One region of the Modestobacter sp. SSW1-42 genome, then DNA from elsewhere that is predicted to be linked to it. Evidence: predicted binding sites of a transcription regulator. Region 1 holds the regulator's gene; each other region holds the start of a gene.
What was found. Region 1 encodes LexA, which represses DNA repair genes until DNA is damaged. Its sites were predicted from a motif close to TCGAACANNTGTTCGA; they were not measured.
Positions count from the first base shown of each region.

Region 2: a site for LexA is predicted at 1,758-1,773, ahead of ruvC (crossover junction endodeoxyribonuclease RuvC). Genes of this name have one in related genera too.
Region 3: a site for LexA is predicted at 1,588-1,603, ahead of ACGBYP_RS03905 (DUF6504 family protein). Genes of this name have one in related genera too.

Region 1 covers NZ_JBISCA010000005.1:377,604-382,014, reverse strand. The annotation lists gene ACGBYP_RS19005 (phosphatase PAP2 family protein) at 1-231, shown strand, start outside; gene ACGBYP_RS19000 (hypothetical protein) at 203-1,270, shown strand; gene lexA (transcriptional repressor LexA) at 1,352-2,158, opposite strand; gene ACGBYP_RS18990 (LysM peptidoglycan-binding domain-containing protein) at 2,457-3,053, shown strand; gene nrdR (transcriptional regulator NrdR) at 3,342-3,842, shown strand; gene ACGBYP_RS18980 (vitamin B12-dependent ribonucleotide reductase) at 4,000-4,411, shown strand, end outside.
Region 2 covers NZ_JBISCA010000001.1:912,124-916,534, forward strand. The annotation lists gene pdxS (pyridoxal 5'-phosphate synthase lyase subunit PdxS) at 1-232, shown strand, start outside; gene pdxT (pyridoxal 5'-phosphate synthase glutaminase subunit PdxT) at 229-894, shown strand; gene ACGBYP_RS04510 (YebC/PmpR family DNA-binding transcriptional regulator) at 891-1,643, shown strand; gene ruvC (crossover junction endodeoxyribonuclease RuvC) at 1,793-2,362, shown strand; gene ruvA (Holliday junction branch migration protein RuvA) at 2,359-2,997, shown strand; gene ruvB (Holliday junction branch migration DNA helicase RuvB) at 2,994-4,130, shown strand; gene yajC (preprotein translocase subunit YajC) at 4,277-4,411, shown strand, end outside.
Region 3 covers NZ_JBISCA010000001.1:782,320-786,730, forward strand. The annotation lists gene ACGBYP_RS03895 (YbaK/EbsC family protein) at 1-77, opposite strand, end outside; gene ACGBYP_RS03900 (MFS transporter) at 128-1,447, opposite strand; gene ACGBYP_RS03905 (DUF6504 family protein) at 1,715-2,038, shown strand; gene ACGBYP_RS03910 (SAV_6107 family HEPN domain-containing protein) at 2,038-2,532, shown strand; gene ACGBYP_RS03915 (DNA polymerase III subunit alpha) at 2,529-4,411, shown strand, end outside.

The DNA of each region.
Region 1 (4,411 bases):
CAGGCCGTGGAGTTCGGGCTGCCGCCTTGGGTGCAACGGGCCTGCTGGCTGCTCGCCGTCGTCGGGCCGTTCGTCACCGGCGTCACGATGGTCGCGCTGAACTTCCACTGGGTCACCGACGTGGTGGCCGGGCTGGCCGTCGGCGTGCTGCTCTTGGGCGTGGTTCATGCGATCGACGCGCTGCCGGTGTCACGCTGGGCCCGTGCCAGAGCGGGCCGACAGCAGGGTTGACCGCGCCCGCCGCCGGACCCGGGTGGCCGGGGCGGCGCTGAGCGCACCCCTGGGCGCCCTGGCCGTGCTGCTGCCGGCGACCCCCGCCGCCGCCGACGACACCTACGGCGCGCCCACGACCCGGTGCGAGATCACCGACGAGCGGCTGCCGGAGATCTCCGGGCTGGTCGGGGTCGGGAACGCGATGCTCGCGATGAACGACGGCGGTGACCAGGCCGAGGTCTACGTGCTCGACGGCGCCTGCGCGGTCGGCGAGGTGCGCACCGCCGCGGTCGACCCCTACGACCCCGAGGACCTGGCGCTCGGCGCCGACGGCACCGTGTGGCTGGCCGACATCGGCGACAACGACCAGCAGCGGGAGACGGTCGCGCTGATCGGCCTGCGTCCCGACGGCAGCAGCACGCTCACCCGGCTCACCTACCCCGACGGCCCCCACGACGCCGAGGCGCTGCTGCTGGCCCCGGACGGGACGCCGTACCTGGTGACCAAGGAGGTGCTCGGCGCCAGCTCGGTCTACCGGCCGGCCGAGCCGCTGGCCGACGGGGTGACGCTGCCGATGACCCGCGTGCTCGGGATGGGCTTCACGCTCACCGGCACGCCCGGGGGACCGGTCGGGCGCGCCGGACAGCTGCTGGTCACCGGCGGCGCGGTCTCCGCCGACGGGCAGCGCATCGCGTTGCGCACCTACACCGACGCCTACGTGTGGCCGCTGGCCGACTCCGACGTCGCGGGGGCGCTGAGCGGGCCGCCGGTGCGGGTGGCGCTGCCGGACTCCCCGCAGGGCGAGGCGATCGCCTTCGCCGGCAACGACCGCGACCTGCTGGTGACCAGCGAGGACCTGCCGGCCGTCGTCACGCTGGTGCCGGTGGCCGCCGCCGCGGCCCCCGCCCCGGCCACGGACGCCGCTCCGGACGACGCCGCTGCCGCACCGCTGGACCTGGGGGGCGGCGTCAGCCCGGTCACCGCGGGGCTGATCGCGGCCGCCGTGGCCACGCTGCTGGTCTGGATCGGCGGCCGGCTCCGCCGTCGGCAGGGCTGAGCGAGGACCTCCTCGCCCCCCCCCGCCTCCTCTCAGGGGCCGCTTCGAGCCTGCGAGGAGTGGGGGAGAGGGCGTCCTCGCTCAGACCCGGCGCAGGACGGTGACGACGCGGCCGAGGACGGTGGCGTCGTCGCCCGGGATCGGCTCGTAGGCCGGGTTGTGCGGTATCAGCCAGACGTGCCCGTCGCGGCGCTTGTAGGTCTTGACGGTGGCCTCGCCGTCGATCATCGCGGCGACGATCTCGCCGTTCTCCGCGGTCGGCTGCTGCCGGACGACGACCCAGTCGCCGTCGCAGATGGCGGCCTCGACCATGGAGTCACCGGCGACCTTGAGCATGAAGAGCGTGCCGTCGCCGACCAGCTCGCGGGGCAGCGGGAACACGTCCTCCACGGCCTGCTCGGCCAGCACCGGGCCACCGGCGGCGATCCGGCCGACCAGCGGCACGTACGTGGGGGTGGGGGTGGTCTCGTCGGTGCCGGTCGCGGCGGTCGGCGTCTCGGCCGGGGACTCGGTCATCACGCTGGTCTCGCCCGGCATGCGGACGTCGAGGGCGCGGGGCCGGTTCGGGTCACGCCGCAGCCAGCCCTTGCGCTGCAGCACCGAGAGCTGGTGGGCCACCGAGGACGCCGACGACAGGCCCACGGCCTCGCCGATCTCGCGCACGGAGGGCGGGTAGCCGCGGCGGTCGATGGAGTCGCGGATGACCTCCAGCACGCGGCGCTGGCGCTGGGTCAGGCCGTCGCCGGCCTCCCCGCGCTCGGGGAACTCGCGGACGGCGGCGACCGCTCCGCTCCCCGCGGTGGTGGCGTCGGTGCCAGGGGCGTCGGTCGTCGTGCGGCTGCGCCGCGAGGACCTCGTGCCTCCTGCCGTGGGGCCGTCGGCCGCCATGTGTCCTCCTCGTCCGGCTGCCGGGGCAGCAGTTCCCGGTCGCTGCCCGGCACCGGAGGGCCGGGAGCAGTCCGGTCAGCGATCTCGGGTGCACGGTAGCGGGTCACACCGGTGTAGTTCAAACACCTGTTCGAAGGAGTCGCGCGTCCAGGGGTGGACTTGTCGGAGGGATGCGGTAGACATCGCACAGACGTTCGAATCGAACAGGCGTTCGAGGCGGCCGCTGCCTCGGGGGGACCGCCTGGGCGCACCGGGCGTCCGACGACGTCCCACCGCCAGACCTCCAGGAGTGCCCCCGATGGTCAGCCCACAGCTCGACACCCCCGTCCTCTCCGTGGTGCCCGTCCCCCCGGTCCCCGCCGCGCCCGTGCGACGGCCGGCCAGGCCCGTCGCCCGGGTGGCGCCGTCGTGCTCCGAGCCGCTCGCCGGCCGGGGGCCGCAGCCGGTCGCCCCGGTCACCGGGCGCCGCGACCCGGTGCGCCCCGGCGCCCGGCCGGCCCGGCTCGACGGCCTCGCCGCCGGCCGTCCCGTCCGGGGTGGCTGCGCGGTCGAGGCGCGCCCCGTCGTGCGGGTGCGCCGCCGGGGTGTCGACCGGCCGCCGCCGGCGCCGCTGCGGCTCACCGCCCGTGGCCGGCGGGTCGTCGCCGGGCTGTCGATGGCGATCGGGCTGTCGGTCGCCGCGGCCACCGTCGTCACCGTCGAGCTCGGGCGCGAGACCGGACTGCAGCTGGCCGGCTCGAGCACCGTCGTGGTGCGGTACGGCGACACGCTGTGGTCCATCGCGCGCGACGTCGCCCCCGACGAGGACCCCCGCGCCGTGGTCGACGCCATCGTCGAGCTGAACGGTCTGTACAGCGTCGACCTGATGCCCGGCGCGGAGCTCCAACTGCCCTGAGCCGCGCTCCGGCGACCCTGGGTCACACCGTCTCCCGGCGTGGCGTGGCGAAGTGCCTGGTGCGGGCGGTGCTGCTGCGACGAGGGGCGACGCGCCGGACCCCAGGGGTTGCACCTGTAGTGGTGCGGGGCTAACCTCACCCCAACATCTTGTGTGACAGAGGTGTAGTTCTTCTCCACAGGCGCTTCCCCAGGTCAGCCCCAGGACATCCACCGGATGTCCCCCGGGCGGTCCACAGGAGACGTCACCACGGTCGCCCCGGCGGCCCGCCGATCGAGGAGGTGCCCGGTGCGCTGTCCGTTCTGCCACAGCCCTGACAGCCGGGTCGTCGACTCGCGGGAGACCGACGAGGGCGCCACCACACGCCGCCGTCGGTCGTGCCCGGTCTGCGGCCGCCGGTTCACCACCGTGGAGGAGCCGGTGCTCGCCGTCGTCAAGCGCAGCGGCGTCAGCGAGCCCTTCGACCGCAACAAGGTCATCGCCGGCGTGCGCCGGGCGTGCCAGGGGCGCCCGGTCGACGAGGGGCAGCTCGCCGTCCTCGCCGCCAAGGTCGAGGACGCCGTACGGGCCACCGGTGCCGCCGAGGTCCCCAGCAACGAGGTCGGCCTGGCCATCCTCGGGCCACTGCGCTACCTCGACGAGGTCGCCTACCTCCGCTTCGCCAGCGTCTACCGCTCCTTCTCCTCCGCGGCCGACTTCGAGAAGGAGATCGCCGAGCTCAAGCGGCTCCGGCCCGAGGTCGCCGACAACGGTCCACCCGGCGACGACGCCGGGTCGCCGGCCGGCTGACGCCCCGCCCGCCTGCCGCGCACCGCCTGCCCGCTCCGCAGCTCACCGCCCGCCCACCCGGGCCCGCCCGCACCGCCGGGCACCTCCACCACCGGCTCCCGGCAACCGCCGACTCAGCAGCCATCCAGTTCAGCACGCCTCACCAGGGGAGCACGCTTTGACCGAGACAGCCGACCGCCTCTCTCCCAGCCGGAACCGCCGCACCGCAGGCAAGGCCCCCGTCCGGGGCAAGGGCCTGAAGGTCAAGCGGGTCTTCACCACCGCTGGGGTGCACCCCTACGACGAGGTCGTGTGGGAGCGCCGCGACGTCGTCATGACCAACTGGCGGGACGGCTCGATCAACTTCGAGCAGCGCGGGGTCGAGTTCCCCTCCGAGTGGAGCATCAACGCCACCAACATCGTCACCACGAAGTACTTCCGTGGTGCCGTGGGCAGCCCGCAGCGCGAGACCAGCCTGCGCCAGCTCATCGACCGCGTCGTGCTGACCTACGGCGCCGCCGGTCGCGAGCACGACTACTTCGCGTCCGAGGCCGACGCCGAGGTCTTCGAGCACGAGCTGACCTGGATGC
Region 2 (4,411 bases), on a different contig from region 1:
GGCGGACGCGGCGATGATGATGCAGCTGGGCGCCGAGGGCGTGTTCGTCGGCTCGGGCATCTTCAAGTCCGGTGACCCGGCCCAGCGGGCGGCCGCCATCGTGCAGGCCACCACCTTCTTCGACGACCCCGACGTGATCGCCAAGGTCTCCCGCGGCCTGGGGGAGGCGATCGTGGGGATCAACGTCAGCACGCTGCCGCAGTCCGAGCGCTACGCCACCCGCGGCTGGTGAGCGCCCCCACCATCGGGGTCCTCGCGCTGCAGGGCGACGTCGCCGAGCACCTGGCCGTGCTCCGTTCGCTGGGTGCCGAGGCGGTGACCGTGCGGCGCCCGGAGGAGCTGGCCGCCGTCGACGGGCTCGTCGTCCCGGGCGGGGAGTCCACCACCATGGCCAACCTGGCCCAGCGGTTCGGCCTGCTCCGGCCGCTGCGGGACGCCGTCCGGGCCGGGCTGCCCACCTACGGGTCGTGCGCCGGGATGATCATGCTGGCCGACACGGTGCTCGACGCACCGCCGGGCCAGCAGACCATCGGCGGCCTGGACGTCACGGTGCGCCGCAACGCCTTCGGCCGGCAGGTCGACTCGTTCGAGACCGAGGTCGAGGTGGCCGGCGTCGACGGGGGCCCGGTGCACGCGGTCTTCATCCGCGCGCCGTGGGTCGAGGAGGCCGGTCCCGACGTGGAGGTCCTCGGCCGGGTCGTGGGCGGAGCGGCCGACGGTAAGATCGTCGCCGTCCGCCAGGGTCACCTGGTGGCCACCAGCTTCCACCCCGAGCTCACCGGCGACACCCGGGTGCACGCGGTGTTCGTGGAGCTGGTGCGGGCAGCCCGTGTCCGCGGTCTGGGAACCGACGGCGCCACTGCTGGCGCCGACAGTGAGGGGAGAGTGTCGTGAGCGGCCATTCCAAGTGGGCGACGACCAAGCACAAGAAGGCCGGGATCGACGCCAAGCGGGGCAAGCTCTTCGCCAAGCTGATCAAGAACATCGAGGTCGCGGCCCGCACCGGCGGCGGTGACCTGTCGGGCAACCCGACGCTCTACGACGCCGTGCAGAAGGCCAAGAAGAGCTCGGTCCCCAACGACAACATCGACCGCGCCGTCAAGCGCGGGTCCGGTGCCGAGGCCGGCGGCGTCGACTACCAGAGCATCACCTACGAGGGGTACGCCGCGGCCGGGGTCGCCGTGCTCATCGAGTGCCTCACCGACAACAAGAACCGGTCGGCGATGGAGGTGCGCACCGCGATGACCCGCAACGGCGGCACCATGGCCGACCCGGGCTCGGTGTCCTACCTGTTCTCCCGCAAGGGCGTCGTCGTGGTGCCGGCCGCCGGCCACACCGAGGACGACGTGCTGATGGCCGTCCTGGACGCCGGCGCGGAGGAGGTCCGCGACCTCGGCGACACCTTCGAGGTCGTCAGCGAGCCCGGCGACATGGTGGCCGTGCGCACCGCCCTGCAGGAGGCCGGCATCGAGTACGACTCGGCCGACATGGGCTTCGTGCCCAGCGTGCAGGTCGAGCTCGACGCCGACGGCGCGGCCAAGGTGTTCAAGCTCATCGACGCCCTCGAGGACCTCGACGACGTGCAGAACGTCTACGCGAACTACGACGTCTCCGACGAGGTCATGGAGACCATCGACGCCTGAGGAAGGACCCCCTCGCCCCCCACCCTTCGCAGGCTCAGGGCGGGACCCTGCGAGGGGACCAGGCCGACGGCGTGTCGGTGGGCGGCGTGTCGCTCTCCGCCGGTTAGCGTGGGTTCGAACACGTGTTCGCGCCGACCGGAGGAGGTCCCATGCGGGTGCTCGGCATCGACCCGGGTCTGACCCGGTGCGGGTGGGGTGTGGTCGAGGGGCGTCCCGGGGCGCGGCCCACGGCGATCGGGGTCGGTGTCGTCCGCACCTCGCCCGACCTCGACCTGGAACTGCGGCTGCTGGAGGTGCACACCGCCGTGACCGCCCTGCTGCGGGCGCACCGTCCCGAGGCCGTCGCCATCGAGCGCGTCTTCACCCAGAACAACAAGGGGACGGCGACCGGCACCGCCCAGGCCGCCGGTGTCGCGGCGCTGGCCGCCGCCCAGGCCGACCTTCCGGTCGCCTGGCACACCCCGAGCGAGGTCAAGGCCGCGATCTCCGGCAACGGCCGCGCCGACAAGGACCAGGTCACGATGATGGTCACCCGGGTCCTCGGGCTCACCGAGGCGCCGAAGCCCGCCGACGCCGCCGACGCCCTGGCGCTGGCCGTCTGCCACGTGTGGCGCGCCCCGGCGCAGGCCCGGCTCCGGGTCGCCGCGCTCGCCGGCGGGATCGGGGCACCGGTGCCGGCGTCCCGGACGCTGCCCCGCTGGCAGGGGGTGTCGCGGTGATCGCGAGCGTGAACGGCCGGGTGGCCGCGGTCTCGCCCGACGGCGCCGTGGTCGAGGTCGGCGGCGTGGGGCTGTCGGTGCAGTGCACCCCGGGCACCATCGCCCGGCTGCAGGTGGGGGAGCAGGCCCGGCTGGCCACCAGCCTGGTGGTCCGCGAGGACTCGCTGACCCTCTACGGCTTCGCCGACGACGACGAGCGCCAGCTGTTCGAGCTGCTGCAGACCGCCAACGGCGTCGGCCCGCGGCTGGCCCAGGCCGTGCTGGCCATCCACCCGCCCCGCGAGGTGCGCCGCGCGGTCTCCCTCGGCGACCTCAAGGCGCTCATGCAGGTCCCCGGCATCGGCAAGAAGGGCGCCGAGCGGCTGGTGCTGGAGCTGCGCGACCGGCTGGGCACCACCGCCACCGACACCTCGCTCGACGGCCCGGCCGTGCCCGGCCTGCCCGGGGTCGCCCCCGTGTCGCCGTGGCGCGACCAGCTCGGCCAGGCCCTCGTCGGCCTGGGCTGGTCGACCCGCGAGGCCGACATCGCCGTCCTCGAGCTGGTCCCGGTCGCCGACGCGCAGCTCGCCGAGAACGGCCAGGTCGAGGTCGCCGTCCTGCTCCGGCAGGCGTTGCGGATGCTGGGCCGGTCATGAGCTCCTTCGACCGCGGGCTGCCCGCCGCCGACGCCGGGCCCGGCCGGTACACCGCCCCCGACTGGGACGACGCCGTCGACCCGCGGGCCGGGGACGAGGAACGGGTCGTCGAGTCCGCGCTGCGGCCGAACTCGCTGGCCGACTTCATCGGCCAGCCCAAGGTGGCCCGCCAGCTGGACCTCGTGCTCGAGGGCGCCAAGCGGCGCGGCCGGCCGCCGGACCACGTGCTGCTGTCCGGCCCGCCCGGGCTGGGGAAGACCAGCCTCGCGCTGATCATCGGCTCCGAGCTGGGCACCGCGGTCAAGATCACCAGCGGGCCGGCGATCGAGCGCTCCGGCGACCTCGCCGCGATGCTGTCGAACCTGGCGCCCGGCGACGTCCTGTTCATCGACGAGATCCACCGCATCGCCCGGCCCGCCGAAGAGCTGCTGTACATGGCCATGGAGGACTTCCGGGTCGACGTCGTCGTCGGCAAGGGGCCGGGCGCGACGGCGATCCCGCTGGAGATCAACCCGTTCACCCTTGTCGGGGCCACCACCCGGGCCGGGCTGCTCACCGGCCCGCTGCGGGACCGGTTCGGCTTCGTCGGCCAGATGGAGTTCTACGAGACCTCCGACCTGCAGAAGGTGCTGGCGCGCAGTGCCGACCTGCTCGGCGTGGAGCTGACCGCCGACGGCTCGGCGGAGATCGCCGGCCGCTCCCGGGGCACACCCCGGATCGCCAACCGGCTGCTGCGCCGGGTGCGCGACTTCGCCGAGGTCAAGGCCGACGGGCGGGTCACCCTGGAGGTGGCCCGGGCCGCGCTGACCCTCTACGACGTCGACGACCTGGGCCTGGACCGGCTGGACCGCTCGGTGCTCGACGCGCTGGTGACGAAGTTCGGCGGCGGCCCGGTCGGCGTCGCCACCCTGGCCGTCGCCGTGGGGGAGGAGCCGCACACGGTCGAGGAGGTGTGCGAGCCGTTCCTGGTGCGCGCCGGGCTGCTGGCCCGCACGCCCCGCGGGCGGGTGGCCACCGAGGCCGCGTTCCGTCACCTCGGGCACGCCGTCCCGCGCGGTGGCGTGCCGCTCAGCGGGGGCACAGGCGACCGTCCGTCGGACGGGTCTACCGCTTCCACGCTCTTCGACGCCTAGACTCCGACGCGCTGGCGCACCCGGCTCGTCCGGGCGTCCCGCTCCGGCGGAGCCCGTGGACGTGCGCCGGCGCCGATGTACCCGAGCGGCCCGATGGCGGGTCGCACCCACCGCGCGACCTGCTGCGGTAGAGAGGCTCACCAGTCGTGGAATACCTGCCGTTGCTCGTGCTCGTCCTGCTGTTCGGCCTGCTCATCGTGCTGCCCGCCCGGCAGCGCAAGAAGATGCAGGCCGACGCCGCGGCGATGCAGGCCGCGCTCACCCCGGGCACCCCGGTGATG
Region 3 (4,411 bases), on a different contig from region 1:
CCGGGGACGCCGGCGGCGCGCAACTGCTGCACGACCTCGGCGACCCGGGGGTGCTGCGGGATCTCCGCTGAGGTCATGCGCGCGATCCTGCCACCGGCCGGGGGAGCCTGCCGCACCGCCCGCGTGCTCAGGTGCGACCGAGGGCCGGCTCGGCCGCCGACCCGGCCGGGGCGTCGAGGGGGTGGGCGATCTCGTCGGCCCGCAGCCGGGCCGCCGCGATGGCGACCACGGCCAGGACCGGGGGCACCAGCCCGGCGAGCAGGAAGGTGGCCGGGACACCGATGGCCCCGCTCACCGGCCCGGCCAGCGCCATCGACACCGGCATGAAGGCCAGGGAGACGAAGAAGTCCAGGCTGGACACCCGGCCGAGCATCGCCGGGGGCACGCGGCGCTGCAGCAGGGTGCCCCAGATGACGGTGGCGCCCTGGAACGCCGCCCCGGCGACCGCGGCGGCGAGCACGAACAGCCACAGCTCGGTGGCCACCCCGAACAGCGCCAGCGGCGCGCACCCGGCGCCCCACAGCATGATCATCAGCGTCAGGTAGCGGCGCGGCAGCGGGCGCGAGGCGACGGCGAGGGAGCCCACCGCCCCGGCGATGCCGAACGAGGCCAGCACCAGCGCGTGCTCCGAGGGGCCGCCGCCGGTCTGCTCGCGCAGTGCGAAGGGGGTGAGCACCTCCAACGGGCCGAGCACCACCAGGACCAGCAGCGAGGCGAACACCAGCGTCGCCAGCAGCCAGGGGGTGGCCACCATGTAGGAGAAGCCCGCCCGGACGTCGAGCAGCAGCGCGGCGACCGGGTGCCGCGCCGGTCCGCCGGCGGCCGCGGCCTCGGCCCCCAGGTCCCGGCGCAGCGGCGTGGCCGGCAGCCGCAGCAGGGCCAGGACCGCACCCAGCGCGGCCACCGCGGTGACGAGCAGCGCCGCGCCGGGCGAGGCGGCCGCGACCAGCGCCCCGGCTGCGGCGGGTCCGGCGGCCTGGGTGAGCAGCGGCCGGAGGACGCCCTCCAGCCCGTTGGCCGCCAGCAGCTCGTCGGCGGGCAGCAGCGCGGGCACCAGCGCCGAGTAGGCCGGGTAGTACAGGCCCTGGGCCAGCCCGAGCAGCAGCGACGCCGTGGCCAGCTGCCACAGCTGGAGGACCCCGGTCAGCGAGAGCGCGGCGACCCCCGCCGTCGTGCCCAGCTCGACGACGGCGACGACCAGCAGCAGGCGCCGCTGCGGCACCCGGTCGGCCAGGGCGCCGCCGAGCAGCGTGGTCAGGAGCATGCCCACGGCCGTGCCGGCGCTGACCAGGGACAGCGCCGCCGGCCCGCCGCCGAGCTCGATCACCTGCCAGACGACGGCCAGCAGGTACAGGCCCGAGGAGGTCAGCGTCAGCACCAGCGAGACGGCCAGCCAGCGGTAGCCCGGGCGCCGGAGGGGCGTCAGCGCACGGGGCAGGGCGGGCACCGGCCCAGTCGACACCGGCGGCGGGGCCGGGCGCAAACGAGTTGCCCGGCGGGGTGGGTGCAGTGGCTGTAACGACACGGTCGGGGACACGCGCGCTCCCGCTTGACGCCCCGGGCCCGTCTCCGGTCTACTCGACGTGTTCGAACACGTGTTCGAACACCGGTGGGTCCGCTCACCGGCCCGGGCCGTCATGCCTTCCCCGCATGCGCTTCCCCGCCGGGCCGGGGTGCGGGCCGGCCGGTGGGGCGAGGAGTTGGGGAGTCTGTCATGAGCCGAGTGCTCGTCGGGGCCGGTGGCCGCGTCGGTGAAGAGGTGCAGGTCGAGCAGGGGCCGACGGGGCCGGCCCAGTTCTGGCGGGGTGAGACCCGCTACGTGGTGGGGGAGCTGCTCGACTCGTGGGTGGAGACCGCCCCGTGGTGGCAGCCCGACCCCGCCGGTCGCGGCGCCTCGGCCGACCTGGTCGCCACCCGGCAGGTCTGGCGGGTGGAGGCCTCGCGGGCCGGGCGGTCCCGGATGAGCTTCGCCGGGGTGTTCGACCTGTCCTGGGAGCCGACGGCCGGGCAGTGGCTGCTCGTGCGGGCGCACGACTGATGGGCGCCGCCCGGGTCCTGCAGGACCCCGAGCAGGGGCAGCTCCCGTTGCCCCCGGCCCTGCCGTCGGCCGCCGCCCAGCTGCTCGGCCAGGCCCACCGCGGGCTGGCCGAGGCGACCGGCAGCCCCGACGCCGCCTGGCGGTACGCCACCGCGCACCTGGCCGCCCTGCGTGCCGCCGCGGCCGTGCTGGCCGCCCGCACCCGGCCCGAGGCCGGCCGGCACCGGCCGCGCAGCGCCTGGGTGCTGATCAGCGAGGTCGCCCCCGAGCTGGGCGAGTGGGCGGCGTTCTTCGCCGCCGGTGCGGCCAAGCGGGCCGCGGCCGAGGCCGGGATCTCGCACGCGGTCACCGAGCGGGAGGCCGACGACCTGGTCCGCGACGTACGCACCTTCCTCGGCGTCGTGGAGACGACGATCAGCCGGCCGGCCCCGGCGCCGGCACCGGTCCGCCTGCGGTCGATGGACGGCGGCCGCCGCCGTCCCTCCGCGTCGTGAGTGACCCCTTCGTCCACCTGCACGTCGCCTCGGGCTACTCGATGCGGCACGGCGCCAACCACCCGGCCGACCTGGTCACCCGGGCGGCCGACCACGGCATGGAGGCGCTGGCGCTCACCGACCGCGACGGCCTCTACGGCGCGGTCAAGTTCGCCCTCGCCTGCCGGTCGGCGGGCATCCGCCCGCTGTTCGGCGTCGACCTGGCCGTCGACCCGGTCGCCGGCGGCGAGCCCGGTGAAGCCGGTCGCATCCGCTCCGCCGACCTGCACCGGGCGCGCCACCCGGCCGGCCGTCGTGCGCCGGCGCGCGGCGGGGCCAGCGTCGACCCGCGGCTGCCCCGGGTCACCTTCCTGGCCAAGGACGGGGCCGGGTGGCGGTCGCTGTGCCGGCTCACCAGCGCCACCCACCTCGCCGGGACCCGCGGCGAGCCGGTCGGCTCGCTGACCCTGGCCGGCGAGCACTCCGCCGGCCTGCTGGCGGTGCTCGGGCCCGGCTCCTCGGTCGGCCGGGCGCTGGCCGACGGGCGCGCCGACCTGGCGCGGGCCTGGCTGGCCGCCTGGCGGTCGGTGTTCGGCCCCGGACAGCTGGTGGTCGAGCTCGTGCACCACCGCGGGCAGGGCGACCGGTCCCGGGCGCAGGCGCTGCTGGCGCTGGCCACCGAGGCCGGCGTGCCGGCGGTGCTCACCAACGCGGTCCGCTACGTCGACGCCCTCGACGCCCCCACCGCCGACGTCCTCGACGCCGCTCGCCGGCTGGTGCCGCTGGGGCAGCGGCACGTCGACCGGCGCACCGCCGAGGGGCACCTGAAGTCGGGCAAGGAGATGGCCGAGGTCGCCGAGGACATCGCCGGCCCCGACCGGGACGTCGCCCTCCGGCTGCTCGAGACCACCGCCCGGGTCGCCGAGCAGTGCGCCGTCGACGTCCGCGACGACCTCGGCATCGGCACCGTGCGCTACCCCGAGCTCGACGTGGTCACCACCGCCGCCGAGCGCGGACTTGGCCCGGCGCAGGTGCTGCGGGCCCGCTGCGAGGCAGGGCTGGGCCGGCGGGGGATGACCCCGTCGGCCGCGGTGCGCGAGCGGCTGGAGGCCGAGCTGGGGGTGATCGAGCAGCTGGGCTACCCCTCCTACTTCCTCACCGTCGCCGACGTGGTGTCCCTGATCCGCGAGCTGCGGGTCCGGGCGGCGGCCCGCGGCTCGGGCGCGGGCAGCCTGGTCACCTACCTGCTCGGCATCTCCGACGTCGACCCGATCCGCTACGGCCTGCTGATGGAGCGGTTCCTCTCCCCGCTGCGGCACCAGCTGCCCGACATCGACATCGACGTGGAGTCCGCCCGGCGGATGGAGGTCTACGACGCGGTGATCGACCGGTTCGGGGCGCACCGGGTCAGCTGCATCTCGATGATGGACACCTACCGGGTGCGGCACGCCATCCGCGACGTCGGCGCCGCGCTCGGCCTGCCGCCGGCCGAGGTCGACGCGGTGGCCAAGGCGTTCCCGCACATCCGGGCCAACCAGGTGCACGCCGCGCTCCGCGACCTCCCCGAGCTGCGGGCCAGCCGGCTGGGCTCCAAGCGCGGTGGCGGCAGCGGCGACCTGGACCTGATGTTCGACCTGGTCGCCCGGCTCGACGGGCTGCCCCGGCACATCGCGCTGCACCCGTGCGGGGTGCTGCTGTCCGACGCCACCCTGCTCGACCGCACCCCGGTCGAGAGCAGCTACCTCGGCTACCCGATGAGCCAGTTCGACAAGGACGACGTCGAGGAGCTGGGGCTGCTCAAGCTCGACTTGCTCGGCATCCGGATGCAGTCGGCGATCGCCCACGCCATGGACGAGGTGGCCCGGGTCGACGGCGAGCAGGTCGACATCGACGCCGTCCC